DNA from 3 places in the Marinobacter sp. V34 genome. Region 2 is predicted to be linked to each of the others. Evidence: predicted binding sites of a transcription regulator. Region 2 holds the regulator's gene; each other region holds the start of a gene.
What was found. The regulator LexA, encoded in region 2, represses DNA repair genes until DNA is damaged. The targets are predictions, from matches to a motif close to CTGTNTNNNNANACAG.
Positions count from the first base shown of each region.

Region 1: recA (recombinase RecA) is a predicted target of LexA. The motif match lies at 5,146-5,161, and genes of this name have one in related genera.
Region 3: recN (DNA repair protein RecN) is a predicted target of LexA. The motif match lies at 7,229-7,244, and genes of this name have one in related genera.

Region 1 covers NZ_JBUPZY010000001.1:390,028-399,880, reverse strand. The annotation lists gene fixJ (response regulator FixJ) at 1-36, opposite strand, end outside; gene AC0B60_RS01965 (Lon protease family protein) at 73-2,481, opposite strand; gene AC0B60_RS01960 (hypothetical protein) at 2,649-2,933, shown strand; gene AC0B60_RS01955 (PilZ domain-containing protein) at 3,111-3,488, shown strand; gene AC0B60_RS01950 (flavodoxin family protein) at 3,495-3,965, opposite strand; gene recA (recombinase RecA) at 4,003-5,055, opposite strand; gene AC0B60_RS01940 (nicotinamide-nucleotide amidohydrolase family protein) at 5,202-5,702, opposite strand; gene mutS (DNA mismatch repair protein MutS) at 5,785-8,418, shown strand; gene fdxA (ferredoxin FdxA) at 8,556-8,879, shown strand; gene AC0B60_RS01925 (LysE family translocator) at 8,952-9,620, opposite strand; gene AC0B60_RS01920 (hypothetical protein) at 9,651-9,853, opposite strand, start outside.
Region 2 covers NZ_JBUPZY010000003.1:236,631-246,483, reverse strand. The annotation lists gene AC0B60_RS06645 (translocation/assembly module TamB domain-containing protein) at 1-144, shown strand, start outside; gene AC0B60_RS06640 (SIMPL domain-containing protein) at 154-840, opposite strand; gene AC0B60_RS06635 (hypothetical protein) at 853-1,053, shown strand; gene AC0B60_RS06630 (gamma-glutamyl-gamma-aminobutyrate hydrolase family protein) at 1,038-1,802, opposite strand; gene AC0B60_RS06625 (amidoligase family protein) at 1,795-2,790, opposite strand; gene lexA (transcriptional repressor LexA) at 2,967-3,575, shown strand; gene AC0B60_RS06615 (cell division inhibitor SulA) at 3,668-4,156, shown strand; gene AC0B60_RS06610 (hypothetical protein) at 4,160-4,420, opposite strand; gene AC0B60_RS06605 (DUF6586 family protein) at 4,472-4,948, opposite strand; gene AC0B60_RS06600 (DUF1329 domain-containing protein) at 5,210-6,568, shown strand; gene AC0B60_RS06595 (SOS cell division inhibitor) at 6,635-6,961, shown strand; gene AC0B60_RS06590 (sigma-54 dependent transcriptional regulator) at 7,033-8,484, shown strand; gene AC0B60_RS06585 (sensor histidine kinase) at 8,708-9,853, shown strand, end outside.
Region 3 covers NZ_JBUPZY010000009.1:199,709-209,561, forward strand. The annotation lists gene carB (carbamoyl-phosphate synthase large subunit) at 1-1,035, opposite strand, end outside; gene carA (glutamine-hydrolyzing carbamoyl-phosphate synthase small subunit) at 1,035-2,159, opposite strand; gene dapB (4-hydroxy-tetrahydrodipicolinate reductase) at 2,386-3,186, opposite strand; gene dnaJ (molecular chaperone DnaJ) at 3,198-4,325, opposite strand; gene dnaK (molecular chaperone DnaK) at 4,404-6,329, opposite strand; gene grpE (nucleotide exchange factor GrpE) at 6,441-7,046, opposite strand; gene recN (DNA repair protein RecN) at 7,293-8,972, shown strand; gene fur (ferric iron uptake transcriptional regulator) at 9,078-9,488, opposite strand; gene AC0B60_RS15740 (outer membrane protein assembly factor BamE) at 9,611-9,853, shown strand, end outside.

The sequences.
Region 1 (9,853 bases), on a different contig from region 2:
CTCAACTACGTAGACCGTTTGCTGGGTATCAGTCATGTGCCTTGTCTCTCCTTTCAATGACCGCCGTGGCTCTCAGTGAATCGACGGATCTTTATGGTCGTCCCGGGCATGCTCCTGACGCTCATGCTCGCGCATTTTCTCCAGACGTTGCTGGATAATGCCAAAAACGCTCTGCTTAGGGTACCTGCCTTTGTCATCAGCCTTACCTGCCGGTTTACCGAGCAACAGCGTAATCGCTTCCTCGGCACGGCTGACCGAATGAACCGCAAACCTGCCCTCGCGGGCCGCCTGGATGACTTCCTGCTCGAGCATCAGGTTCTGGACGTTGGTTGAGGGAACGATCACCCCCTGGGTGCCCGTGAGCTCCCCAGTCAGCCGGCAAGTGCTGAAAAAGCCTTCAACCTTCTCGTTCACGCCACCAATGGGTTGGACTTCTCCGAACTGGTTCACCGACCCGGTGATCGCAAGGTCCTGCCTCACAGGCAGGCCGGACAAAGCGGACACCAGGGCGCACAACTCCGCCAGCGAGGCGCTGTCGCCGTCGACTTCACCATAGTTCTGCTCAAAAGTCAGACTGGCCGACAGGTGCATGGGATCAGTCACAGCAAAATGAGCGGACAGCCAGGAACTGAGGATCATCACACCTTTGGAGTGAATATTGCCACCCAGCTTGACGTCCCGCTCAATATCCATCACGCCGCCATCTCCATAATAGCAGGTGGCAGTGATACGGTTGGACAAACCAAACTCGAATCCGCCGGTCGAGAGCACTGACAACGCGTTCACCTGCCCAATGCAGGTACCGGTGGTGGACACCAGTGTGGTGCCATCACGGATTGAATCGTGGAATTGATCCCGAATACGACTGCTGCGGTAGCGGGCGCTCTCCAATGCCTGATCCACATGGGAGTTCTGAATCAGCTTGGCCCCCGCCTGCCGTGCCCAGTAGTCGGACTCTCTCAGCAGATTGGCGATATCCGCCGCGTGCAGCGATAGCCGATCCTGATGTTCCGCCATGCGCGAACTGTGCTCAATCACACGGGCCACGGCCTTGTTACTGCAGTGCAGAAGCTTCTTTTCATCCACCAGGCTGGCGATGAACTTGGCGTACAGAAGCTGGCTCTCATCCGTACGCATCATCTCGTTCTCGAAATCCGCCGTTACCCGGAACAGCTCGGCAAATTCGGGGTCGTATTCCTGCAATAGCATCCAGGTTTCCCGGTCGCCGAACAGCACGATCTTCACGTCCAGCGGAATCGCTTCAGGTTCCAGCGAGATCGTACCCGACAGGGTCAACTCCCGTTCCAGGGAATTGATCTGGATGGACTTCGAACGCAACGCTCGCTTGAGGCCATCCCAAACAAACGGCTGCTCAAGCACCTTGATCGCATCCATCAACAGATAGCCACCATTGGCACGGTGAATACTGCCAGTGCGTATAAGAGAGAAGTCCGTAAACACCGAGCCTTTGAAGGTCACACTTTCAACGTAACCAAACAGGTTGTGGTAGGTGGGATTGTCCTCCACCACAACCGGCACTTCATCGGTTTTCTGGTGTACCAGCACGTTGACCAGATAGCGCCGGGGCATTTTTTTATCCAACGACGCATAGGCAATGGCAGCCTGCTCTTCATTGTCTTCCAGAAAAATTTCCAGGCTTTCGGACAGGTCCTTGCGCACTTCCTCGAAATAGGAAACCACGTCAGGCAGATCCCTGTACTTCTCGATCAATTCGTCGATCTGGTGGCCGGAGATGCTTGCCAGGGTCTCCTCGTTGAGCGCCTGCTGGCTTTCGGCGTATTCCTGTTCCCAGTCCGCCAGTTTGCGCAGGGCCTGACGCAGCTTCTTCTCAAGTTTATTGATGTCGTTTTCAAACTTGTCCCGCTGAGCTTCCGTTAGCGCCTGGAAGGACTCGGCGGTATGGGGTTCCTCACCGTTCATCGCGACCAGGCGATAGCCACCTGGCGTCGTAATATTCAGGCTAACCTTCTTGCGTTTGGCCTGGGCCGCCACCTTCTCCAGTTCATCTTCCTGCTTCTTGCCATACCCGTTCTTCAACTGTTCAGCGCGCTCAAGGAAACTGTCGCTGTCGAAGGTCTGGGGAATCATCTTCATCAGACGCCCCATCAACTTTTCCATATCCTGTTTGAGCTCAGTGCCCTTACCTGCCGGCAACCTCAGAACCCGGGGAATCCGCGGCTCCTCGAAATTGGCTACGTAACACCAGTCGTGGCTCTGGTTCTCGGTGTCCACATGATGCTCCAGATATCGCAGCATCATTGTACGTTTGCCCAGGCCGTTGCGACCCACCGCATAGACGTTGTAACCGCCGTGGGGCATGGCCAGGGCAAATCGGACCGCTGCCTGCGCCCGATTCTGGCCAACGATTTCCGCCAGAGGCTCAAGCTGTCGCGTGGTCTTGAACGGTAGATCTTTTAAAACACAGGCTTTGTAGAGCTGGTTCAGGGACAGTGACTTCAAGGTTCGGTCCTGTAACGGTATGAAAGCATTTTGGTGTTGGCCGCTCATTGTAGAATCTGGGGCCGGCCCTGTCGCGCTCTCGCTAAAGATTTAGCCCAACTTGTCGATAAATTGATCAATCGGGCATAATTACAGAGGCCTCAACCTCAGGGCAGGACACTCACTCAATGGATATCTATCGGAATCAGTCGCAACCGTTGACGGTGCTGGAGTCACTGCGGAAACGCAAACCCTTTACCGCACCGCAACCGCAACAGGCGTCACCGTCACCGGAAAAACCGCAGGGCGACCGACGCGTACAACCAGACCGGCGCCGGGCACAGATAGCGTTTGAAGGGCCAGACCGACGCAAGAAGCGGTCCAGGCGCAGCCCACGATTACTGAACCCAAAAACCGGCCAGGCCGCGCCCACTGAAGACCGCAGGGGACGACTGGTCAGCACCCGGGCCTGATTGCCATGTCATAACGGGCACGGTTCTGCAGCCGAGGTAGCGCGGCTTCATTTTGATAACCCGATCACAGTTCTTGGCTTGGTCATTTTTCAGCCACCATCGAGGGCACTAGACTTCAACGTCCCGGTGGAAGAACGGGCCAATAACAATCACAAGATACGCAACGGATGCCAACGTATGATGAGTGGTTCCGCAGACCGCAGAATCAAGGACCGCTACCCTGCCATGTGCCTGAAGGTACAGCTGCAGGAGCGCGGCTTCTTTGGGCGGGGGAAGAATTCAACCACTGTCACCTGCCTGGACCTGAATCGCTACGGCATGGCAGTGCTTTGCCCGAGGCCAGTGGAGTCTGGCGCACGCCTTTATATGGACTTTGATGGCAAGTACATCCGTGAGTCCCGTGTCGCTGCCCGAGTGATCAATTGCCAGCCCTATCAGACCGGTTACCGGATAAGCATCCAGTTCAGCTACTGTTTCGACAAAAAAGGCTACTCAAGGGCCGTGGATAACGCCCTCTCCCGCATTGAAGGCCTGTATAGCCGCTACGCCAGCTAAACCTTTCTAGAACAAACCTGCATCCAGACTGGCGGCCATGTAGAGCCCCAACTCCCGGCACTGGTCCTCGAATTCGTCCCTATACTCGCCATGACAGAGCAACGGTTCCTGCACCAGCCGCCAGCGTAAGCCCGTGGTGATGGAATCGATTGCGCGATGGGTGCCGGTGCCATCGAGGCCGGCGCGGATGTAGAAGGTGAAGGGCAGGCCCTGGGTTTTCTCTATACAGGGGTAGTAACTGCGGTCAAAGAAATCCTTCAAAGCACCACTCATGTAACCTAGGTTTTCGGTGGTGCCCAGAATGATGGCGTCACAGGCCAGAACGTCTTCCGGGCCGGCTTCCAGGGGTGGAAGCACGGTCACTTCCACGTTTTCAATGTCTTCGTGCCTCGCGCCCTGCTCTACGGCTTCCCGCAGCTTGAGGGTATTCGGGGAGGGGGCATGGGCGACAACCAGCAGTTTCTTCTTCGCATCCATATCACCTCCCCGGTAGTGCGGGACCTAACCACAAAGCTTAAATAAGCTCACCATTCGCGTCTGCAGTCGCCTCTTCGGCTTCGGCCGCGTCTTTCTTGGCCGGCTTTGGCATCAGTTTGTCACGCACTGCTGCTTCAACCTCATTGGCAATTTCCAGGTTCTCTTCCAGGAACTTGCAGGCATTGGCCTTGCCCTGGCCGATCTTGTCACCCTTGTAAGCGTACCAGGCGCCGGATTTGTCCACGAAGCCTTCCTTCACGCCCATATCGAGCACTTCGGCCATGTGGTAAATGCCTTTGCCGTACATGATCTGGAACTCTGCCTGCTTGAATGGCGGAGAAACCTTGTTCTTGACCACTTTCACGCGGGTTTCGTTGCCCACGACTTCGTCGCCATCCTTCACCGCGCCAATACGGCGGATGTCGAGGCGAACAGAGGAATAGAATTTCAGAGCGTTACCGCCAGTCGTGGTTTCGGGGGAGCCGAACATCACACCGATTTTCATCCGGATCTGGTTGATGAAGATCAACAGGCAGTTGGCGTGCTTGACGTTACCAGTCAGCTTACGCAGCGCCTGGGACATCAGGCGAGCCTGCAGGCCAACGTGGCTGTCGCCCATCTCGCCTTCAATCTCGGCCTTGGGCGTCAGCGCTGCCACGGAGTCCACGATGATGACGTCAACGGCGTTGGAGCGCACCAGCATGTCAGAAATTTCCAGCGCCTGTTCACCGGTGTCCGGCTGGGATACCAGGAGTTCGTCCACGTTCACACCCAGCTTTTCGGCATAGACCGGGTCAAGGGCGTGCTCCGCATCCACGAACGCACAGGTTTTGCCCGCTTTCTGGGCTTCCGCAATCACCTGCAGGGTCAGCGTGGTTTTACCGGAGCTTTCGGGGCCGTAGATCTCACAGATACGACCATAAGGCAGACCGCCTATTCCCAGCGCCACATCCAGGCCCAGGGAACCGGTGGATACCGCAGGGATCGCTTCTCTGGGCTGATCGCCCATCTTCATGACGGCACCCTTGCCGAACTGGCGTTCGATCTGGCTCAGTGCTGCACCCAGTGCTTTCTTGCGGTTGTCTTCCATCGTTGCAAACCCTCTGTCGCCAATGCCGTTATCGGGACGGGAGCCCGGCGGCCAAAATCATGGACTGAGAAACCCGGAAAAACCGGACTCCTGTATATTTGAACAGTATTAAAACACAACACGGAGATAAGACCAACCCCTCCGTTTCAGGCGTTTTCCAGAAAGCCCCTAACTCCCTGTAACACATAAAGAACCGCCTGACGCCGAACCTGATCACGGTCGCCCTGGAACCGTTCAACCACCGCTTCGGTGTCAGCCGGAGAACGGCCCCAGGCAAACCAGACCGTGCCCACCGGTTTATCGTCACTGCCACCACCGGGGCCTACTACACCACTGATTGCTACCGCCACATCCGCACCAGTGGCCGCCAGGGCACCGGCAACCATTTCCCGCACGACTGGTTCGCTGACTGCACCGTGCTCGCCCAGAGACGGCTCAGTTACCCCCAGCAAGCCCCTTTTCGCATCGTTGCTGTAGGTCACAAGCCCCGCCAGAACGTAGGATGAAGAGCCTGCAAGGTCAGTCAGTACCTTGGCAACCCAGCCACCGGTGCAGCTTTCGGCGGTGGCAATTGTGAGCCCGCGTTGCTTCAATACCTCGGCCAATTGCGAGCCTGCGTCCGCCAATGCCTCGTCGGTCAGTGGCATAATGATCTCCTTCGTTTCATCATGGCGGTTATTTTCTTACAATCCCTGCCTTCACATAAAGCCAATGGATCCGGAACCGTTCATGTCAGCAGCCCAGACCGATCTGTCCCACCACACCCCAATGATGAGGCAATACCTCAAAATCAAGGGCGAACACCCCAATGAGCTGGTGTTCTACCGCATGGGGGACTTTTACGAGCTGTTCTACGAGGATGCCAAGAAAGCCGCCGAGCTGATGGATATCACCCTGACGGCCCGGGGGCAGTCCGGGGGTAATCCAATTCCCATGGCGGGCATTCCGTACCATTCCGCTGAGGGTTACATTGCACGTCTGGTTCGTGCTGGTCAATCCATCGCCATTTGCGAACAGATTGGCGATCCGGCGACCAGCAAAGGGCCCGTGGAGCGCAAGGTGGTGCGCATTGTGACACCAGGCACGCTGAGCGACGACGCTTTCCTGGAAGACCGCCGGGATAACCTTCTGGTTGCCATCTACAGTCACCGGGAGCAGTTTGGTTTTGCCTCTCTGGACATCTCCAGCGGACGGTTTACCGTATCTGAACTGGACGACCTGGAGGGCCTGCAAGGAGAACTCCAGCGCCTGCAGCCAGCGGAAATACTCATCAGCGAGGACTTTCCCTACCAGGACATACTGGACGGCTACACCGGCATCCGCCGCCAAGGCCCGTGGCTGTTCGAATCCGATACCGCACGCCGCGTGATTACCCAGCAACTGCAGGTCCGCGACCTGACCGGCTTTGGCTGCGAAGATCTCACGCTCGCCATCTGCGCCGCCGGGTGCCTACTGCAGTACGCCAAAGAAACCCAGCGCACCGCCCTGCCTCACATTCGCAAACTGAGCCGCGAACGACGCGAGGAAGCGGTGATCCTGGACGCCACCAGCCGCCGCAACCTGGAAATCGACACCAACCTGATGGGCGGCAGCCAGCACACCCTGGCCTGGGTGATGGACCGGACAGCGACCGCCATGGGGGGACGTCAATTACGACGTTGGCTGAACCGACCCTTACGGGACATTATCGTGGTGGAACAACGCCAGCAGGCGGTGTCAGCGCTTCTGGACGGCTTCCATTACGAACCGGCTCACGACCTGCTGAAAAGCATCGGTGATATCGAGCGGATTCTGGCCCGTGTGGCGCTGCGTTCTGCGCGCCCAAGGGATCTGGCGCGACTGCGGGATGCCTTTCTAACCCTGCCGGATTTACAGAAGGCGCTGACACCGGTCAGTTCACACCATGTCGTCAAACTCGCCACGATCATCAGCGAGTACCCCGAATTGTCGGACTTGCTGGAACGGGCCATCATCGACAACCCACCGGTGGTCATCCGGGATGGGGGCGTTATCCGTGAAGGTTTTGATGACGAGCTGGACGAGTTGCGCAACATCAGCGAGAACGCCGGTCAATTCCTGCTGGACGTTGAGACCCGTGAGCGCGAGCGTACCGGGATCAGTACGCTGAAAGTCGGCTATAACCGGGTACACGGCTACTACATTGAAATCACACGCGCGCAGTCCGGGCAGGCGCCGGTGGATTACATCCGCCGCCAGACCCTGAAAAACGCCGAGCGCTTTATCACCCCGGAACTGAAAGAATTCGAAGACAGGGCCCTGAGCGCCAAGAGTCGTTCACTGGCGCGGGAAAAAGCCCTTTACGAAGAGGTTCTGGAGACCGTCGCCGCCGAACTGGCGCCCCTACAGGACGCTGCCCAGGCCCTGGCGGAACTGGATGTGCTCAGCAACTTTGCCGAGCGGGCCACCAACCTGCGTTTCAATGCCCCGGAGTTCAGCGACACGCCCGGCTTTGATATCGAAGAAGGCCGCCACCCGGTGGTGGAACAGCTACTGAGCGACCCGTACGTGCCCAACGATCTGCTGATGGACCAGCAACGGCGCATGCTGGTGGTCACCGGCCCCAACATGGGCGGTAAGTCCACGTATATGCGCCAGGCTGCGCTGATCGCCCTGTTGGCCTATACCGGCAGCTATGTGCCCGCCAACCGTGTGGTCATCGGGCCTTTGGATCGTATTTTCACCCGCATGGGTTCGTCAGACGACATCGCCGGTGGCCGCTCAACCTTCATGGTGGAAATGACTGAGACCGCCAACATCCTCCACAACGCCACCGAATACAGCCTGGTGCTGATGGACGAAGTGGGACGCGGCACCAGCACCTTCGACGGCCTTTCCCTGGCCTGGGCCACGGCGGAACACCTGGCGAAGCACATTCGCTGCTACACGTTGTTTGCCACCCACTATTTCGAGCTCACGCAACTGGCCGACGACCTTGAGCACGCCGTCAACGTTCACCTGACCGCCACGGAGCACGACGACACCATCGTGTTCCTGCACAACGTTCATGACGGCCCGGCCAGCCAGAGCTATGGCTTGCAGGTCGCGAAGCTGGCCGGCGTACCCCAGGACGTGATCCGCAACGCCAAGGAGCAGCTGTCTCACCTTGAAGGTGGCGCTGCGCCGGCCAGGCCGACTGCTGATAATACTGCCGTGGCGCTGGCGGAACCTGAGAACCAGCAACGCTCCGTCCGCGTTAGCGAGCCAGTCATGCAGGCCGACATGTTCGCCAGTCTGGAGCCGAGCAAAGTGGAGGAATGCCTTGCCGACCTGGACGTGGACGGACTGACCCCACGGGATGCCCTTAACCGATTGTACGAATTGAAAGAACTGCTTGGGAAATAGCGGAACATAGCGGCAGAATTGATCTGTGTAATAACGATAGTGCGCCTCAGCGCTTGCGACAGGGCAGGCCGCTCAATACAATATCGCGCAATTATTATTACACTGATGAGATTGACTACTGGACCAGGAATCTGACTATGACGTTTGTCGTTACCGATAACTGCATCAAGTGCAAATACACGGACTGCGTGGAAGTATGCCCGGTGGACTGCTTCTACGAGGGCCCGAACTTTCTGGTAATTGACCCGGACGAGTGCATCGATTGCGCCCTGTGTGAGCCGGAATGTCCTGCGGAGGCCATTTTCTCGGAAGACGAGTTGCCGGCGGACCAGGCCCAGTTTGTGGAGCTCAACGCCGACCTCGCTGGCAAATGGCAGAACATCACCGAGAAGAAAGACCCATTGCCAGATGCGGAAGAGTGGGACGGCAAGCCGGACAAACTGCAGTACCTCGAAAAGTAACTGCTGCTTTCAGCACATTGCTATCAAAAAAGGGGAGCCCAGGCTCCCCTTTTTTGTGCGCCGCCGCTAATGTTAATGCATCGCCAACTTTGCGCCGATAGCCACGAAGAAGCCGCCAGTCAGGGCGTTCAGCATGCGTTTTACGCCCTGCCCCACGCCGAGTCTGCGGGATTTGACCACCACCAGCGCCAGTCCACATTGCCAAGTCATCGCCAGCACAAAATGGACCGCCGCAAGGAACAGCGATTGCTGGAACGCGTTGCCCGCGGGATCGATAAACTGAGGAAGCAACGCCATATAGAACAGCGCCGTTTTCGGGTTCAGCACGTTGGACAGCAGGCCTTCGCGAAACGCCCCCCAAGTGGTTGGTATCGGCCTCATCAATGGGGTCTCGGCGCTGGACATGGATTGCCCATCGGCGTTTGCGGGCGCCCGAACCATGGCCTGACGCAGCGAACTCAGCCCCAGCCAGATCAGGTAGCAGGCACCTGCCCATTTGACCGCGGTAAACGCCCAGGCCGTCTCCACTAGCAACACAGAAATACCCAGAGCAGACAGAGTGGCGTGGATAAACAACCCGCAGCAGATTCCCACACTGGTCACACAGCCATCCTGCAAACCATTTGCCACTCCACCTCGCCCGGCGTTCCGCATTACCAGCAGGGTGTCCACCCCGGGCGTGACGGTCAGTAGCGAGATGGCCACCAGATAGGCCCAGAACAGTTCAGTTGGTACCAGCATTGCCAAACACCCACACAAACGCAGGAGTGCTCAGCTCTCCTGCTGCAGAATCTTTTTCGCCGCGGCCGACTTGTAGAACGGCTCAAGACGACGACGGATCAGGGCTTCAAGATACCCCTCCTCCCGCAGCACGTCTATCACAGGAAGTGCGTAGGCATCCACCTCCACCATGACCACATCGCGATCGACCCCAACAGCGCCCAATAGCTCAATCACCGGTTTATCGCCATACA
Region 2 (9,853 bases):
GAACTCAGCATCCGGTACGGTGTCGGAATCTTTCAGCCCATCACCACTGTGGCGCTACGCTACGATATCGGCCGCTACTTCTATCTGGAGGCCGCCAGTGGATTGGCAGCCTCCCTGGATATATTTTATACGCGGGACTTCTGATCGGATGATTTACTCTAATTCAAAGGTCGCGCTTACCCGGGCCTCCAGTTCACGGGAACCGACTTCGGAGACAGCGTCCGAGGTGCCTCGCATTTCCGCCATCATTGGCATCGGGGATTGATGGCCACCATTGACGTTGATGGTCATCACCTCGCCGCACTGTTTGTCCAGTTCCCGGGCAACAAATTCGCAGCGTGATTTTGCATCCGCAATGGCGCCTGCCAGCGCTTGTTTACGCAAACCGACTTCATCGGAATGAAAAAACTGATGGGGGCCGACGTTGTAGTCCATACCCAGCGATTGCGCCTGTGCAAGAATTGGGTTGAGCAGCGAGAGGTCGTCGATGGTGAAGCTGACTGTTTGCGAGGCAACGGCCACTCGCCGGGGTTCCTCGTGACGCTCTGGTGATGGAATCGAACGGCTGTAGAGGTTCAATGAAGCGTCGCTGTAGGATTTGAGTTGGTCGCGGAAATCCTCGATGCTCTCCCGCCACTTTTCCATCTGCTCGTTGACTTCCTGAGTGGCCGTCTCGGGAAGTTTGTGCTCGGCACGAGCGGTAAACTGCAGCCGTGCGCTGTCTGGCGTATACTTGACCGAGGCCTGACCGCTCAGGCTGACTTCTGCTGCTGATGCGCCTAAAGGAAACAGAATCAGGGCCGTGGAGGCCAGCAGGTATCGACGGACGTTGTGGAACATAGTTGGATCTCCATGTTATTGCACGAGAATCAGGTCAGATTGACGCCCCGGGAGCGCGATATCCTGTTCAGGCTGACCGGGAGCGACCCCCATTATGTGACCACTCGCCAGCAACTAAAAGAGTGGGCGGCCCGTTATTTGACGGCTCTGCCCGATGACGCTCGGGAAATTCGTGAAATCAAGGCCGTGTTGCAGCGTTACCTGCCGTTTTGAGCCGCATTTTCATCGTCTTCCCCGGCTTCGACAGGTTCATCCAGCCGAACCAGCTTCCTGTTCTCCGCTGCTTGTACGAAATGGCTGAAAATGCGCCGGTGGCCGCCGTGATAAAGCAGGTATTCCGGATGCCACTGGATGCCCATCAACCATTGCCCGCGGGTATTTTCTATCGCTTGAACAAACGAGTCGTTGTCCACGGCGACAACGCGTAGGTGCGTGCCCAGCTTTTTGATGCTCTGGCTGTGGATGCGGTTCGCGCCAATGACCGGGCTGCGCATCACGTGTCCCAGGCGGCTGTCACTGACGACCCGAACAGTCTGTAATGGTAAAAGTAGCGGGCGGTGGCGGGTGTTTACCCGCAGGGGGGTCACGTTCTGGCACAGGGACCCACCGCGGAAAATATTGATGAACTGGGCGCCACGGCAGATACCCAGTACCGGGATATTCAATTCTTCAGCACGGGACAGCAGACGAACATCAGTTTCGTCTCGGCGCAGATCATACCGTGCGGTTACCTGGGGAGTCTGACCGTACCGTGAAGGATGTACGTGGGTGCCACCGGAGAGCACAAGGCCGTCGAGCAGCGAGACGTCGACCTTTGACCCCGGGCGGATAAAATGGGTGCGCGCGCCATGGAGGCGCAGGGCAAAGGTGATCAGCCGGTGGGCAAGACTGCGGCGTGCCGGGCCGCTGATGCCAATCGTAAGGCCCGGGTGTTCAGGCTTTTCTACCGGGCTTTCAGACATAGTTCCCGGACCGAAGCCACTGGTCAGACGTGTCTATCCAGCTGTGGGTCAGGTTATGGAGGCTCAGTTTGCGACTATTGCGAAACTCCGTTACCAGTATCGACAGGTCGTCAGCGTTGGCCACCAGTTGTTCCAGTACAATCCAGTCATTCCACACCGTGGAAAAGTGCCAGTCAGGATTATCGATGTCGCAGTCAGGCAGCCGATAGTGCAGTGTTGGCCGGCTTTTGATGCGCGCATCCTCAACGTATTCTGCCAGTAGACTGCTGTTCAGGTGGGCGAACAGCGGGAGCAGGTCCAGCGCCTTATTCCGGGTTGGATTGTAATGCAGGTAGTCCCGCATCAATTGCTCCATGTCTGGCGCATAATCCTCGGAAATAAGAAGATCAATGTAGGTGCTGCTCCAGGGCTCAATATAGCTGGTCAGCTTACGGCTGAGATCAAGCTGGTGGCGCGCTTTCAGCCATTCGTAGAGCGCAGCGAAGGCCTGCAGGTAGCGAACCAGCGTTGTCGCTCTGAGATCCGGTAGCTCTGGGTTCAGTTGCAAGCCAAAGGCGTAGTAGAGCGCCTCCCGACTGCCCAGTGCGCCCGCTTTACGGAGTTCATCGCAAAGTGTCTCTATGCGCTCAAGCTTACTGAAAGCCAGCGGAGGGCTGACTATTTCCAGGGGGACGAATTTTTCAGCCGCAGCGTCGATCACGCTCATGGCCTGGCCGCCGAGTTCCCTGAAAGATTCGGGAAGGCGCTCGTCTGCCAGATCAAGGTCCTTTATCGGGTCTGAATCGAGCTCGATGGTAAAGTCGCCGAATTCTGTTTCAACCTCGGACACATAGCGCGCAACAGACCTTCCAGTACCTCCCAGCAACTTTGCGGACAGTGAGACAAGATCTTCGTAACCGAGGCCGGACAGTTCAATTTCAACGCCAACTCTTCGTTCCTTGCCGTCATCCGTCTTGAGGATGTCCGGTAATCTACATCTGTTGCTCATTCAGGCGACTCCCTATTTGGTTGAGATTACCTTAACACAGTCATACGTCAGGGCGCTGTGGGCAGCCACCGCGTCCGGATTAAGGAAAAATTGCATTTACAGGGTTTACACTGGATAAAACACTGTATATAGTCAAATAACTGTATATAAAAACAGGGCTAACCGGGGCAACCTAAATGAAGCTGACAGCAAGGCAGACACAGGTACTGGACATTATTCGTCGCTACCTTGACGAGACCGGGTATCCGCCGACCCGTGCGGAAATTGCGGCAGAACTTGGATTCCGTTCTGCCAACGCTGCGGAAGAACATCTGCGTGCGCTGGCCCGAAAAGGAGCGATCGAGATGGTGCCGGGAGCCAGTCGGGGAATACGTCTTCCCGATGTGGAGGCTGACCTTGGTTTGCCGGTGATCGGTCAGGTGGCAGCCGGCAGTCCCATACTGGCCCAGGAGCATATCGAAGACCATTGCACCCTGCAGCCTGAATTTTTTTCGCCCTCGGCGGATTACTTGCTCAGGGTACGCGGCATGAGCATGAAGGATATTGGCATTCTTGACGGCGATCTGCTTGCGGTGCACCGCACCCACGATGTTCACAACGGTCAGGTGGTTGTGGCGAGGGTGGGCGAGGAAGTTACGGTCAAGCGGTTCCGTAAGGAAGGCTCAAAAGTGTATTTGATCGCCGAGAATGAAGAATTTGAACCCATAGAAGTGGACCTGACAGAACAGGAACTCTTCATTGAGGGGCTAGGCGTCGGTGTCATACGGCGCTCGGATCTTCACTGATACCCCCCCCCCGGGGTGTCCGGACATATCCGGCCGTGTTTCGTTGAGTGTTGAACACCACGGGCGCGGCTTAACGGCAGGTGAGGCTTATCATGGAACAACTCAGCTTTAATCAGAATCTGGCTTATGCTCACGGAGGCGGCAGGTTTGTCGGTTCAGAGGTTGCCGGTATAAGCAGCCATGATACCGTCAGGGCGCCGACTGTCAGGAGTCGCCCAGCCAAACCGGCAGGTAATGTCACCGAGATCATTCTGCCCGAAGGGCAGGTTGAAAACTTCCAGCTATTGCTGCCTATGCTCACGCAGTTGAACCAGGAAAAGCGTTGGTTAGCCTGGATTGATCCGCCTCAAAGCCTTGTCAGTAAGTGGCAGACCATGCGTGGCATCGTTGCAGGCGAGCTGTTGGTGTTGAGGTCCACCCCTGACTACCCAGCCGGGGAGCTTGCCGAGCGAGCGCTGAGCGCAGGCACTTGTCACGCAGTGGTTATGTGGACCCGTAAACTCGGGCGCGAAGCGCTCGCGTCACTGGAGCAGGCCTCGGCCCGGGGTAACAGTCATGGTGTGGTGCTGCGCCAGCGTTGATCGTCAGTGAAGTGTGTAGGAGGGCCGGATGTCCTGGGTGTCCGGCTCTTCGTCTTCCCAGTCGATATCATGGGCAACGTTACCGACAGCCTCGATACCGGCTGCAATCATGGCCTTGGCGACATTCATGTCCCGGTCTTCCATCATTTCCCTGGCTTCCGTCGAAAATGATATCTGCACCAGTGGTGCACTGTCGTCGTCGATGCGGCGAAGCGCATAGTCTCCGTTGCTCAGTTGTACGATCTCGAAAAACGATGGTGACATTAAGCTAGCCTTTCAGTTCATTCCCGTTGGTTTCGGCAATTACGTGGTTTATTACCACTCGCTGTGCCGATCCTCGAGGATATCGATAAAGTGTTTCATCGCACCCAGAGTGGTTTCCAGGGCCTGTTTTGAGCGCTCGGGACCGGTGTCAGCTGCAACGGCAATCACGTTGTCATTGTTGACCGTTTTTCGGGTCACCGGTGGGTTGCCCTGATGCCGCTCAAGCTGTTCGAGATGACTCCACCAACTTCGTCCGTCACTCGCCAGCTGCTTCAGTTCGGCCATTTCCGGGCTGTGGGTTCCGATCAGCTCTCCCAATGCCTCGAGGTCATCAGGCTGGCTATGCTTGTGCTGATACACCCTGGCGATCATCATCAGCGCCAGTTTTCGAGCCCTCAGTCCCAGCTCAATGGTGCCTTGCAACAGCGCTTCTTTCGCCGGAACGCTGTCGCTGTGCTCCAGTTGCCCCAACAGGTTGCGAGCCAGGAATATTTTCTGGGAAACCAATGAGTGCCACTGTGACGCCATGGTAGTACCTGAGGGTGATTTCACTGCTGTGCGATGAATTAATCGCCAACTATAACATTTTCCATTGTGAATTTCTCCTCCCCCCGTTGGTTTGGTGGTTTTGACAAGAAACTACAAATATTCACTTGAAACGGTCGTTTGAATTTGGCAAAAAGGCGCCCCGATTGAATAACATTTGATCGCCTGTTGTTGTTTCCGGCGTAGGCATGCCAAACGGTGAATGACACATGGGTTGATCGGTTACCTTGGAGGTAGAAGGGAATGCGGAACCAATGGGTCGCAGGTTTGACAGTGGCATTGTTTGGGTTTTCAGGCGTTGCGCTGGCAAAGGTCAGTGAATCCGAAGCTCAGCGGTTGGGTAACGAGCTGACCCCGGTTGGCGCTGAGCGCCAGGGCAATGTCTCTGGCAGCATTCCGGCGTGGACAGGCGGGCTAACCAAACCGCCCGCTGATTGGAAACCTGGGCAGGTGGAAACCAACCCGTTTCCCGAGGACGAGCCGCTGTTCGTTATCACCGGCGACAACGTGGATTTGTACCGCGACAAGCTGACTGACGGGCATATCCGTATGCTTGAGCAATATGGCCCGGAATTTGTGATGCCGGTGTACCAGACTCGCCGAACCGCGGCCTTCCCGGAGGATGTGTACGAAAAGTCCCGGGAAAATGCCCACAGCGCGGAACTTCTGGCCAACGGTAACGGTGTACGTGACACCATCATGACCAGCCCCTTCCCGATTCCAAAGAATGGCCTGGAGGTGATCTGGAACCACATCCTGCGCTATCGCGGCGAGGAGCTGTCGTTCCGTAGCTCGTCAGCGACGCCTCAGGTGAATGGTTCCTACAACCAGGTTGTTAACCAGTACGACTATTTCTTTGCCTACAGTCGCCGCGGCACGAATCTCGCCGATATTGATAACAAGATTTTTTACCTGAAAACTGACACCATCGCGCCATCCAGTCTCGCGGGCACCATCACTCTGGTACACGAGACCCTGGACCAGATCCGCTCACCCCGGCTGGCATGGCGATACGATGCCGGCTCAAGGCGACTGCGTCGGTCACCAAACCTGGCCTATGAAACCGATCTGCCGAACTCCTCATCCCTACGCTCGGTTGATCAGAAAGACATGTACAACGGTGCCCCTAACCAGTACGACTGGGAGCTGAAAGGCAAGCGGGAAATCTTCGTACCCTACAATGCCTACGAGCTTCACGACGCGGATGTCCAGCCGGACGATGTTATCCGGCCCCGGCACATCAACCAGGAATTGGCCCGATATGAGCTGCATCGGGTATGGGTGGTTGAAGCGAAACTGCGAACCGGTATTAGTCATATCTATTCCCGTCGGGTGTTCTACGTCGATGAAGATAGCTGGCAGATTCTTGCCACGGAGGAGTACGACGGTGACGATGAACTCTGGCGTGTGTCTGAAGCTCACAACATCAGCTATTACAGTGAGCCGGTATTCTGGACTACCATGGAGATGACTTACGATCTGAACGCTCAGCGCTATTACATCGATGGTCTGGACAACGGCTTCCCTGCCTATGATTTCGAGCCGGGCTTCCGCGGCAATCAGTTCTCTGCCTCGGCAGCCCGGAGAGCAGCCCGCCGCTGATGACCGGCAGCCCCGGGCCGGTTGAGGCACGGGGCATTACCGGACCGTTTTCAAGGAGATGCAGTTATGTCGGTACCGGAACAGCTTGAGGCAGTGGATACCCTGGTTGACCATCTAAAAACCGCGCTTGCGGAGAAGAACTGGGACGAACTGTCCCGTCTGAATGAGCTGGTCAAACCAACGATCGAACCGGTTATGGCGGCCCTTGAGGCCGGCGAGCTGAGCCCTGAGCCGGTGAGGGAGCGTTTGGCAGCTCTGCAGACATTCTGTGATCGTGCCAATATTTCGGCAAATGAAGCCAAGGCGGAAGCCCAGAAAGCGCTTAAAGGGGTGAATCAGAACCGCAGCGCGGCAAAAGCCTATCAAAACGTCTCGTTAAATCGCCCGAAATAGCGTCATAAAATTGACTCGAGCGCACTTACAGTCTTAAATACCGCACAAATCCCCGCAAGAGATTCGTTTGGATGTCGAAGAATAATAAGGTGCTGGTGCTCAGCGAGGACGATGCGATAAGACGTGACATTTCCACCATTCTTGAGTTTATCGGCGAAGAGGGCATTGTCGTTGGAGCCGAAGCCTATTCGCTGCTGAACAACGGTGATACGGACGATATGGAGTCGATTTCCGTTGCTGTTGTCAACGGTGAGGATGATGGTGCGGCCACCGCTGTTTCTACGGTGTGTGCCGCTGCAAAGGGTGTGCCTCTGCTGTTGGTTGGCGATCCTGATTTGGCCGGCCTGTCCGATGACGAGATCAGCCGGGTGATCGCCCGCATGGAATGGCCGCTCAACTATACCAAGTTCGTGGACTCTCTCTATCGTGCACAGATCTACCGGGATCAGTTTGCACGTTCCCGTGAACGGGGCCAGCAGCGTGGTTTGCAACTTTTCCGCAGCCTTGTGGGCACGAGCCGGAAAGTGCAATCGGTACGCCAACTGATGGAGCAGGTGGCCGACAAGGACGTGAGTGTGCTGATTACCGGCGAGTCGGGGACGGGTAAGGAAGTGGTGGCGCGAAACCTCCATTACCATTCCTCCCGCCGCGACAAGCCCTTCGTGCCGGTCAACTGCGGTGCCATTCCAGCGGAACTGCTGGAGAGTGAATTGTTCGGGCACGAGAAAGGCGCGTTCACCGGCGCGATCACGTCACGGGTAGGTCGGTTTGAAATGGCCGAGGGTGGCACTCTGTTCCTGGATGAGATCGGCGACATGCCGTTGAACATGCAAGTGAAGATTCTGCGGGTTCTGCAGGAACGAACGTATGAACGTGTTGGCAGTAATCGGACCCAGTCAGCTGATGTCAGGGTCATTGCCGCGACTCACAAACACCTCGAAGACATGATAGAAACGGGCGACTTCCGGGAAGATCTTTATTATCGTCTGAACGTTTTCCCCATCGAAATGCCCGCTTTACGTGAACGGGTGGAAGACATTCCGCTGCTGATCAATGAGCTGATATCGCGGATGGAAAAGGAAAAGCGCGGCTCACTCAGGCTGAACTCGGCGGCGATTATGAGCCTTTGCCGCCACGACTGGCCCGGGAATGTTCGCGAACTGGCAAATCTGGTGGAGCGGTTGGCGATTATGCACCCCTACGGCGTCATCGGCGTTCAGGAGTTGCCCAAGAAGTTCCGCTACGTGGACGATTACGATGAGAACCGTCCAGTGGAAGATTCAGGAATGCCCTCTGGTATACCCGGGCTGGTGGGGCTGGATGCGCCGGCTCTGCTGCCGGTAAACGGCATCGACTTGAAGGATTACCTCTCCAATCTTGAAAAACAGTTGATTCAGCAGGCGCTGGATGAAGCCGGGGGTGTGGTGGCCCGGGCCGCCGAGAAGCTTCGGATTCGTCGGACGACACTGGTTGAAAAGGTTCGGAAGTATGGGCTTCGGGATGAGGAGTCCGAGGAGAGCTGATCAATCCCCAAAGAGCCGGTTTCTGATGGCGTCAAAGGTTCGTAACCTTCGGCGCCGTCGCTGTTTTTAGGCGACGGAAACCCGTCGCATCCCTTTCTTCTGTTTTTCCTTCCTGTTGAAAAATAAACAAAATTTAAAGTTGGCACAGTGCTGGCTTGGTCTCGTCCAAACGATCCATCCGATTGGTACGGGCCGGGGGTTAGTCCGGTCAGAGGGCGAGTTTATGAGTCAGTTGCAATTTGTGGGTTTGTCATCGGCGAAGGCGTCGGCCAATGCGGCCGCGGATGTCAATGACAAGGTGACGGCGTTGTTCCCGGAGCAGGACGATGAGGCTGTGGGTACGGCGTTGGAACTGTTTAATCAGATGTCCCGGCAGATTACTGACTCCTACCGCACCCTTGAGTCCCGTGTTAATCAGTTGTCCGGGGAACTGTCCGCGGAATCGCAGCAGCGCCAGGCGGAGTTGGAGCAGAAGGAGGAGCTGGCAGACCGGCTTTCGACGCTTCTGCATGCGCTGCCGGCCGGGGTTGTGGTGCTCGACAGCCAGGGGGTGGTGACCCAGACCAATCCGGCGGCGATCACGCTATTGGGTGAGCCCCTTGATGGAGAGCGGTGGGTGGATGTCATTCGCCGTTGTTTCGCACCCCGCCGTGATGATGGCCACGAAGTGTCACTCAAGGACGGCCGTCGTGTCAGTATTGAAATTCGTACCATGGAAAACCAGCCAGGGCAGTTGATCCTGTTAACTGATTTGACAGAAACCCGTCATCTGCAGTCTCAGCTCGCCCATGCCCAGCGTCTTTCCGCTATGGGCAAGATGGTGGCTTCCCTGGCTCATCAGATTCGCACCCCGCTGTCGGCCGCCATTCTCTATGGCGGGCACCTCAGCCAGGAAGATCTGGACGAAGAGATGCGTCAGCGTTGTGCCTCACGATTGATGTCCCGTTTGACGCACCTGGAGCAACAGGTGCGTGACATGCTTATTTTCGCCCGAGGCGAGACGCGCTTAGCCGAGGAGTTGTCTGCCGACACCCTGGTCCAGGCGCTGGCTTCTGCACTGGAAGGATTGAAACTCCCTGCCGGTGTGTCGGTGGAGCTGAACGACCAGATCAATAGCGCAGCGCTGATGTGCAATCGCGATGCTCTGGTGGGCGCCTGTACCAATCTTGTGAACAACAGCGTTGAGGCCGGGGCGACCAAGGTTGAGGTTGCTGTTGTGTCCGTCGACGAGGAACTGGTGGTGCGCGTGAGTGATAACGGCCCCGGGTTTACCAGGGAGCAGGCGGGTCAATTGCTGGAAGCGTTCTATACCACAAAATCCCATGGCACCGGCTTGGGCCTTGCCGTGGTCCAGGCAGTGGTCAAAGCG
Region 3 (9,853 bases), on a different contig from region 2:
CGGGGTCACGCCGCCGGTGATCTCGTTGCGCAATTCATCCAGGGTATAACCCACCGCCAGCTTGGCCGCCACCTTGGCAATCGGGAAGCCCGTCGCCTTGGACGCCAGGGCCGAGGAACGTGATACACGGGGATTCATTTCGATCACGACGACACGGCCATTATCCGGATTCACGCCGAACTGCACGTTGGAGCCGCCGGTTTCCACACCAATCTCACGCAGGACCGCCAGGGAGGCGTTCCGCATGATCTGGTATTCCTTGTCGGTGAGAGTCTGGGCCGGAGCCACAGTGATGGAATCACCGGTGTGCACGCCCATGGCGTCGAAATTCTCGATCGCGCAGACGATAATGCAGTTGTCGTTTTTGTCGCGGACAACTTCCATCTCGTACTCTTTCCAGCCGATCAGGGACTCATCGATCAGCAGTTCGTTGGTCGGCGACAGGTCCAGACCACGGGTACAGATTTCCTCGAATTCGTCGCGATTGTAGGCAATACCGCCGCCGGAGCCGCCCATGGTGAAGGACGGGCGGATAATGCAGGGAAATCCGATATCGTTAGCCACTTCCCAGGCTTCCGCCATGGAGTGGGCAATCGTCGCGCGCGGGCACTCCAGGCCAATCTTTTTCATGGCCTTGTCAAAACGGTCACGGTCTTCGGCCTTGTCGATGGTGTCGGCGTTGGCGCCGATCATTTCCACACCATGCTCTGCCAGAACGCCGTGCTTCTCGAGGTCCAGAGCGCAGTTCAGGGCTGTCTGGCCACCCATGGTGGGCAGCAAGGCGTCCGGTTGCTCTTTCTCGATGATCTTGGCAACGGTTTTCCAGGTGATGGGCTCAATGTAGGTGGCATCCGCCATCACCGGGTCCGTCATGATGGTGGCCGGGTTGGAGTTCACCAGGATAACCCGGTACCCCTCTTCTCGCAGGGCTTTACAGGCCTGGGCTCCGGAGTAGTCAAACTCGCACGCCTGCCCGATCACGATGGGGCCGGCGCCCAGGATCAGAATGCTTTTAATGTCGGTACGCTTTGGCATCAACGTGCCTCCATCAGGCGGATAAATTCATCAAACAGTGGCGCCACGTCATGCGGCCCCGGGCTCGCTTCCGGGTGCCCCTGAAAGCTGTAGGCTGGCTTGTCGGTACGACGAATTCCCTGCAGAGAACCGTCGAACAGGGATTTGTGGGTCACCTCCAGATTGCCCGGCAGGCTGGTTTCGTCCACTGAAAACCCATGGTTCTGGCTGGTGATCATCACGGTGCCGTCGGCGATGTTCTGCACCGGATGGTTGGCGCCATGGTGACCATGCCCCATTTTGATGGATCTGGCACCGCTGGCCAGAGCCAGCAACTGGTGACCAAGGCAGATGCCGAAGACGGGAATGTCGGTCTCCAGCACATCTCGGATGGCGCTGATGGCGTAGTCGCAAGGCTCGGGATCGCCGGGGCCATTGGACAGGAAAATACCATCCGGATTCATCGCAAGAACGTCGGAGGCCGGGGTCTGGGCCGGCACCACGGTAATGTCACAGCCGCGACTGGCCAGCATACGCAGGATGTTGAGTTTCACACCGTAGTCCCAGGCGACGACCTTGAACTTTGATTCAGTGCGCTCGCCATAGCCACTTTCGATATCCCACTCGCTCTGGCTCCAGGTCCAGGCTTTCTCCGAGGTGACTTCCTTCGCCAGATCCATGCCTTTGAGTCCCGGGAAGGCGTTGGCCAGTTCCAGGGCACGTTCGGCCGTGGCGTCCGCGCCAGCAACCACGGCGCCATTCTGAGAGCCTTTATCCCGCAGGATTCGGGTCAGGCGACGGGTATCGATGTCGGCAATGCCGACGATGTTGTTGGCGCGCAGGTAATCCTGAAGAGAACCCGTACTGCGCCAGTTACTCACCAGCAACGGCAGGTCGCGGATAATCAGGCCAGCGGCCTGGACGCGATCGGATTCGATGTCTTCTTCGTTCACACCGGTACTGCCGATGTGGGGGTATGTGAGGGTGACAATCTGGCGGGAGTAGGACGGATCGGTCAGGATTTCCTGATAACCGGTCATGGCGGTGTTGAACACCACCTCTCCGCTGGTTTCCCCTTCAGCGCCAATGGCGGTGCCGTAGAACAGGCTTCCGTCTGCGAGTGCAAGGATGGCAGGTGTACTCAAGGCTTGTATCCTCATCGAGTGGCGTACAGGTTCGTCACGAACAGGAACGCAAGCGCAAATTCAGGTCGCAAAAAAGCGAGAGGGAGTTTTGAACTCCGTCCCGCTTTTTCTGTTGAGCGTTGTCAAAGCTACGCTTGGTGCAGTTAAACCGCCTTATTGTACGAAATATGGCAGTTTGTGTCCATGCGAAATCTCGTTAGTCGTTACACCGACGATTGGCTGAAGCCTATTTCAGACCCAGAACATCCTGCATGTCGTAGAGCCCTTCAGGCTTTCCTTCCAGCCACAATGCCGCACGCATCGCACCTTTGGCGAACGTCATCCGACTGCTCGCTTTGTGGGTAATCTCGATGCGCTCACCCTCGGTGGCGAACAGAACGGTATGGTCGCCAACCACATCGCCAGCCCGGATGGTTTCGAAGCCAATTTCCTTGCGGGTGCGTTCGCCGGTGAAGCCTTCACGACCATAAACAGCGCATTCTTTCAGGTTGCGGCCGAGGGCGTCGGCGACAACTTCGCCCATTCGCAACGCCGTGCCAGAAGGCGCGTCTTTCTTGTGACGATGATGAGCTTCGATGATCTCCACATCGTAGTAATCACCCAACGCTGCGGCGGCAGTGCGCAGCAGGTTGAGGGTAACGTTGACGCCAACGCTCATATTGGGCGCGAAGACCACCGGGGCCTTTTCTGCGGCAACGGCGAGCTGCTCTTTCTCGGCGTCGGTCAGACCAGTGGTGCCGATGACGATCATCTTGCCGTTCGCTTTACAGAATTCCGCATTTTCCAGCGTCAGATCCGGAAAGGTGAAGTCGATGAGGACGTCGAAATCGTCTTTTACGTCGGCCAGACTGCCGGCCATTTTGACGCCAGTCTTGCCGATGCTGGTCATTTCACCGGCGTCGGCGCCGACAAGACTACTGCCCGGCTCAACGACCGCCGCACCGAGCTCCAGGCCCTCGGTGCCATCAACCGCTTCGATCAGTACCTTGCCCATGCGCCCTGCGGCGCCGATGATTGCTACCCTCATCTTGTCTGCCCTCAGAATTTCATTTCGTCGAAGAAGCTTTTCACGCCTTCAAACCAGGAGGTTTTGCGCGGGCCGTGCTGGTTGCCGTCGCCACCATCCAGAGTCTTCTGGAACTCATCCAGCAGCTCTTTCTGGCGCTTGGTAAGGTTAACCGGAGTTTCCACAACCACGCGGCACAGCAAATCACCGGACGGACCACCACGAACCGGACTGACGCCCTTGTTACGCAGACGGAACAGTTTTCCGGTCTGGGTTTCCGGTGGAATCTTCAGCTTAACGCGACCGTCGAGCGTCGGCACCTCAAGCTCTCCGCCGAGACTGGCATCAACAATGCTGATAGGCACTTCACAGTAAAGGTTACGGCCATCACGAGTGAAGATGGAGTGCTCTCGCACGGCAACCTGAACGTAAAGATCGCCCGGCGGACCACCCTGAACTCCCATCTCCCCTTCACCGGAGAGACGAATTCTGTCGCCAGTATCCACGCCTGGCGGCACTTTGACCGACAGCGTTTTTTCTTCCTGAACCCGCCCTGCGCCATGGCAGCTCTTACACGGGTTCTTGATAATCTTGCCTTCACCGCGACAGGTCGGGCATGCCTGCTGCACAGTGAAGAAGCCTTGCTGCATCCGCACCTGCCCCATGCCGTTACATGTGCTACAGGCTTCCGGACGGGACCCTTTCTCAGCACCGGAACCGTCGCAAGTGTTGCACTCGGTGTGGCCGGGAATGCGGATCTGGACGGTTTTGCCCTTCACGGCCTCTTCCAGATCCAACTCCAGCGTGTAGCGCAGATCAGCCCCGCGCGTATTGCGACCACGGCCGCCGCCACCGAAGATATCACCAAATACATCGCCAAAGATGTCGGAGAAGCTGGCGCCGCCACCGCCTCCGAATCCGCCACCGGCCGAGCCATCTACACCGGCGTGGCCAAACTGGTCATAAGCCGCGCGCTTAGAGGAATCAGAGAGTATTTCATAAGCTTCACTGGCTTCCTTGAACTTATGATCGGCGTCCTCATCATCCGGATTCCGGTCAGGGTGATACTTCATCGCAAGCTTGCGGTAGGCTCGCTTGATCTCTTTTTCATCCGCTTCCCGGGACACCCCGAGAATCTCGTAATAGTCGCGCTTGGCCATGCTCTAAAACCCTGTTGGTAAAACGAGGAAAACGCGGGAGAGCTCCCGCGTTTTCCAACTGCCTGATGATCTTAAGTTTTATCGCTTGTCGTCGTCTTTGACTTCTTCAAACTCAGCATCAACGGCGTCGTCGCTGGAACCGGACTGAGCTGCTTCTTCGCCCCCGGCCTGCTGCGCCTGCTCTGCCTGATCCGCATACATCTTCTGGGCCATTTCAGAAGATGCTTCCGTCAGCTTCTGGGTCTTGGCCTCGATGTCGTCCTTGTCGGAACCGGCCAGAGCTTCTTCCAGATCCTTGATAGCAGCCTCGATAGACTCCTTCTCGCTGTCGGACACCTTGTCACCGGCATCGGTCAGCGTCTTGCGAACGGTGTGAACCATCGCGTCGCCCTGGTTGCGGGCCTGGACCAGCTCTTCGAACTTGCGGTCCTCATCGGCGTTGGCTTCTGCGTCCTGAACCATCTTCTCGATTTCGTCGTCATTCAGACCTGAAGACGCTTTGATCACGATGGACTGCTCTTTACCGGTCGCCTTATCCTTCGCCGCCACGTTCAGGATACCGTTGGCATCAATGTCGAAGGTTACTTCGATCTGCGGGGTACCGCGCGGTGCCGGCGGAATGTCCGCCAGGTCGAACCGGCCCAGCGACTTGTTCTGCGTAGCCTGTTTACGCTCACCCTGAACCACGTGAATGGTTACCGCGGATTGGTTGTCATCCGCTGTCGAGAAAGTCTGCGACTTCTTGGTCGGGATGGTGGTGTTCTTATCAATCAGCGGCGTCGCAACGCCACCCATGGTTTCGATACCCAGGGTCAGCGGTGTGACGTCCAGCAGCAGAACGTCTTTCACATCACCAGACAGAACTGCGGCCTGGATGGCAGCACCCATGGCTACAGCTTCATCCGGGTTAACGTCTTTGCGCGCCTCTTTACCGAAGAAGTTTTTCACCTTCTCCTGAACCTGGGGCATGCGAGTCTGACCGCCTACCAGAATGACTTCGTCGATTTCGTCAAGCTTGCAGCCAGAATCTTCCAGCGCGGTGCGACAAGGCGCCAGACTACGCTCAACCAGATCTTCTACCAATGACTCCAGTTTCGCGCGGGTCACCTTCACGTTCATGTGCTTCGGCCCGCTGGCATCTGCCGTCACATACGGCAGGTTCACGTCCGTCTGCTGGCTACTGGACAGCTCGATCTTAGCCTTCTCTGCAGCTTCTTTCAGACGCTGCATTGCCAATGAGTCACCGCGCAGGTCGATGCCGCTGTCTTTCTTGAACTGATCGGCAAGGTATTCGATCAGCTTCATGTCGAAGTCTTCACCGCCCAGGAAGGTGTCGCCATTGGTAGCCAGCACTTCAAACTGGTGTTCGCCGTCCACGTCGGCAATCTCGATGATGGAGATATCGAAGGTACCACCACCCAGATCATAAACAGCTACGGTGCGGTCGCCGCTCTTCTTGTCCAGGCCATAAGCCAGGGCTGCCGCGGTCGGCTCGTTAATGATCCGTTTCACGTCCAGACCAGCGATCTTGCCGGCGTCTTTGGTGGCCTGACGCTGGCTGTCGTTGAAGTAGGCCGGCACGGTGATAACCGCTTCGGTCACTTTCTCGCCCAGATAATCCTCAGCGGTTTTCTTCATCTTCTTGATGATTTCCGCAGACACCTGCGGAGGCGCCATCTTCTCGCCCTTAACTTCGACCCAGGCATCGCCGTTGTCTGCCTTGGCAATTTTGTACGGCACCATTTTGATATCTTTCTGGACCACGTCGTCTTCAAAGCGACGGCCGATCAGACGCTTGATGGCGTAGAGAGTATTGTTCGGGTTGGTGACCGCCTGGCGCTTGGCAGATTGACCTACCAGCGTTTCACCGTCTTCGGTATACGCCACGATGGACGGGGTAGTGCGATCACCCTCGGCATTTTCGATAACCTTGACCTTGTCGCCATCCATAATGGCTACACAGGAGTTTGTGGTTCCCAGGTCGATACCAATGATCTTACTCATGCAATTACTCCAATTCGGTTGTTCAATTCAGTTCCGGCTGCCTTGAAAGTTGCCCCCGGAGTCCCGGTGCGCCGCCTGTTTACTGGCTATATTGGCGCTTTAATCTGCTTTTCAAGCCTGCTCGTCGATTTTTGGCGCATCTTCAGCCTTGGCGACCACCACCATCGCAGGACGAACAAGACGATCGTTCAGGGTGTAGCCCTTCTGGACCACAGCCACCACACTGTTGGGCTCGGCATCAGGCGCCGGCACCATGGACATTGCTTCATGCTGCTGGGGGTCGAACGGCTCGCCCACGGGATTAAGCTGCACCACATTGAACTTACCGAGGCTGCCCATAAACAGGTTCAGAGTCATCTCGACCCCTTCGCGAATGGAGGCTACCAGCTCGCCGGCATTTTCGTGCCCTTCAGTGCTTTCAACCGCCTTCTCCAGGCTATCAGCGACTGGCAGGAGCTCCTTCACAAACTTCTCCAACGCGAATTTGTGGGCTTTTTCCACATCAATTTCGGCGCGGCGGCGAACATTCTGCATCTCCGCCTGGGAACGCAGCATTTGCTCCTGGAACTCCTGAGCCTGGGCCTTCAGCGCCTCAATTTCACTTTCCGGGCCGACTTCAGCACTGCCTTCGGTCGCCGTCTCTTCTTCGGGAGCGGCTTCCGCAGCGTCTTTTAGCTCTTCTTCCACCTGTTCGTTACGATTCTCGTCAGCGCTCATGACTACTCCTGCTTGATCGTCGGCGGCCAGACGACCGGCCGGTTAACGTTTGGATTCCGACCACCAGAGGCCGAAAAAAACATGTTTGCGAACGGATATGGGGCCCGTATCCGATGTTTCAACCGTTGCGCACCTCATTCATTCACAAATTCGCCAGCCGATGTTTGCAAACGGAGAAAACCCTGTATATATTCACAGTCACTGTATGTAATCACAGTATTCAGGAATCGAGCGGAGGACCTCTGCATGCTCACACAGCTCACCGTTTCCAATTACGCCATTGCCGAGCGGGTCGAACTTCAGTTTGGAAAGGGCATGACGGCACTTACCGGGGAGACCGGTGCCGGCAAATCCATTGTTCTGGATGCCCTTGGCCTGGCCATGGGCGGGCGCGCCGACGCTGGCGCTGTACGCCATGGCGCCAAACGTGCCGACATCACCGCCACCTTTGACGTGTCCCGCATTGCCGAAGCCCGGCAATGGCTGGAGAACCATGAGCTCGACGACGACAACGAATGCATCCTGCGCCGAGTGATTAGCAAGGACGGCCGCTCCCGCGCCTACATCAACGGCCAGCCCTGCCCCCTTGCCCACCTGAAGGACTTGGGCAGCGCCCTGATGGACATCCACAGCCAGCATCAGCACCAATCGCTGCTGCGCAAGGAAACCCACCGCAAACTGCTGGACGAATTTGCGGGAGCAGAAGGGTTGGAGGAACAAACCAGGAACGCCTGGAAGGCCTGGCATAAAACCCGCCAGCGGCTGACAGAACGTCAACAGAATGCCGACGAAGCGGAAGCCCGCCTGCAATTGCTGCGCTACCAGGTGGAAGAACTGGACCGCCTTGCCCTGGAAGACGGCGAACAGGCAGAACTGGAGAAAGAGCAGGAACAGCTCAGCCATGCCGACACAGTGATGCACAGCAGCCATCAGGCCACCCTGCTGTGCACGGAAGACGAGAATAGCGCAGCCGATCTGGTGCGCCAGGCATTACAGCAACTGGAACAGTTGCCTGTGGAGGTACCGGCACTGGCGGAAACCATCCAGATGCTGAATGAGGCCCAGATTCAGATCACTGAGGCCGGCGACAACCTGCGCCACTTTGTGGAAGATTACGACGCCGATCCAGCCCGGCTGACCGAAGTGGAAGAGCGCCTGAGTGCCATTTACCAGATGGCCCGCAAGCATCGCATCACCCCCGAGGCCCTTCCAGAACTCCACCAAAGCCTGAGCGCCGAGTTGGCGTCGCTGGACGATGGCGAAGGCAGCGTTGAGAAACTGGAAGCGGAGCTGGAAGAACAACGAAGCCACTTCAATACACTCGCAACCGAGCTGTCGAACGCCCGCCAACAGGCCGCTGCCAACCTTGATCAGCGCATCGCGGAGGAGCTCGCCCAACTGAGCATGCCAGCGGTTCAATTTGTAACCCACCTGAGCCGGAACAAAGGCGACGAGCCTGCCCCACATGGTTTGGAAGACATTGAGTTCCTGGTCAGCGCCAACCCAGGCCAGCCCGCACGTCCGCTAGCCAAGGTAGCGTCTGGCGGCGAGCTCTCACGCATCAGCCTCGCCATTCAGGTGGTGGTAGCGCAAACCTCCACCACACCAACACTGGTCTTTGATGAGGTGGATGTGGGCATTGGTGGCGGCACCGCCGAAGTGGTTGGTCGCCTGCTTCGCAGCCTGGGCAGTAATGGACAGGTTCTGTGTGTAACTCATCTCGCGCAGGTAGCGGCCCAGTGCCATCAGCACCTGTTCGTCAGCAAGTTTACGGAATCAGACGCCACTTACTCGAAGATTGAGTCACTGGACGACAATGGCAGGATCAGTGAAGTGGCAAGAATGCTCGGCGGTGTGGATATGACCGAACACACCATTGCCCATGCCCACGAAATGTTCACCAAGGGTCAGGCAACGCATCACTGAACAGTTTGAAAGGTAAGCGTATTCCCCTCTCGATCCTGAGAGTTGTTGGGGCGGGCTAAAAACCCGCCCCCTTTTTTTCTTTTTACCCGGAACAATCCCGAGTGATCAGGACTTGATGGGTTTGACGTAAAGAATCAGGCTGTGATCGACAATCTCATAGCCTCGCTCTTTGGCAATCTTTTGCTGCCGCTCTTCGATAACCTCATCGACGAACTCGATGACCTCACCAGTCTGAGTGCAGACCATGTGATCATGATGATCGTCGCCGGCCATTTCAAATACGGCATGCCCACCCTCGAAGTTGTGGCGCAGAACCAGGCCAGCCGCCTCGAACTGAGTCAGCACCCGGTAGACGGTTGCCAGGCCCACGTCATCACCCTGTTCAAGGAGCTTTTTGTACACATCCTCGGCGCTGAGGTGATGCTCCTCGGAATTCTCCAGTATATTGAAGATCTTCACTCTTGGCAGAGTGACTTTAAGACCGACTTTTCGTAATTCGGTGTTTTCGGATGACATGTTACGATTCACTCTTTGGTGTGCCTCACGGCTTCCGGTATGATGAAGCCGCATGTTAACGGTCAGACCGTGTCACACCTGCCCCTGGCAGGCGATTTCAAGATAGAGGATTTCCCCCGGCGATGCAAAAGCTCACAGCTCTCATTCTAACTCTCATCATGGCTGGCTGTGTTTTCCCAGGCGTATACAAGATCAACGTACAACAGGGGAACATACTGACCGACGAAGAGCTGACATCACTGGCCGAGGGCATGTCCCGCAGCCAGGTTCATTCCCTGCTGGGAACCCCGCTGATGACCAACCCCGTTGACCCTTCGCGGGAATACTATGTATATACCTTCCAGCGCCGCGGTGGCGACATCAAG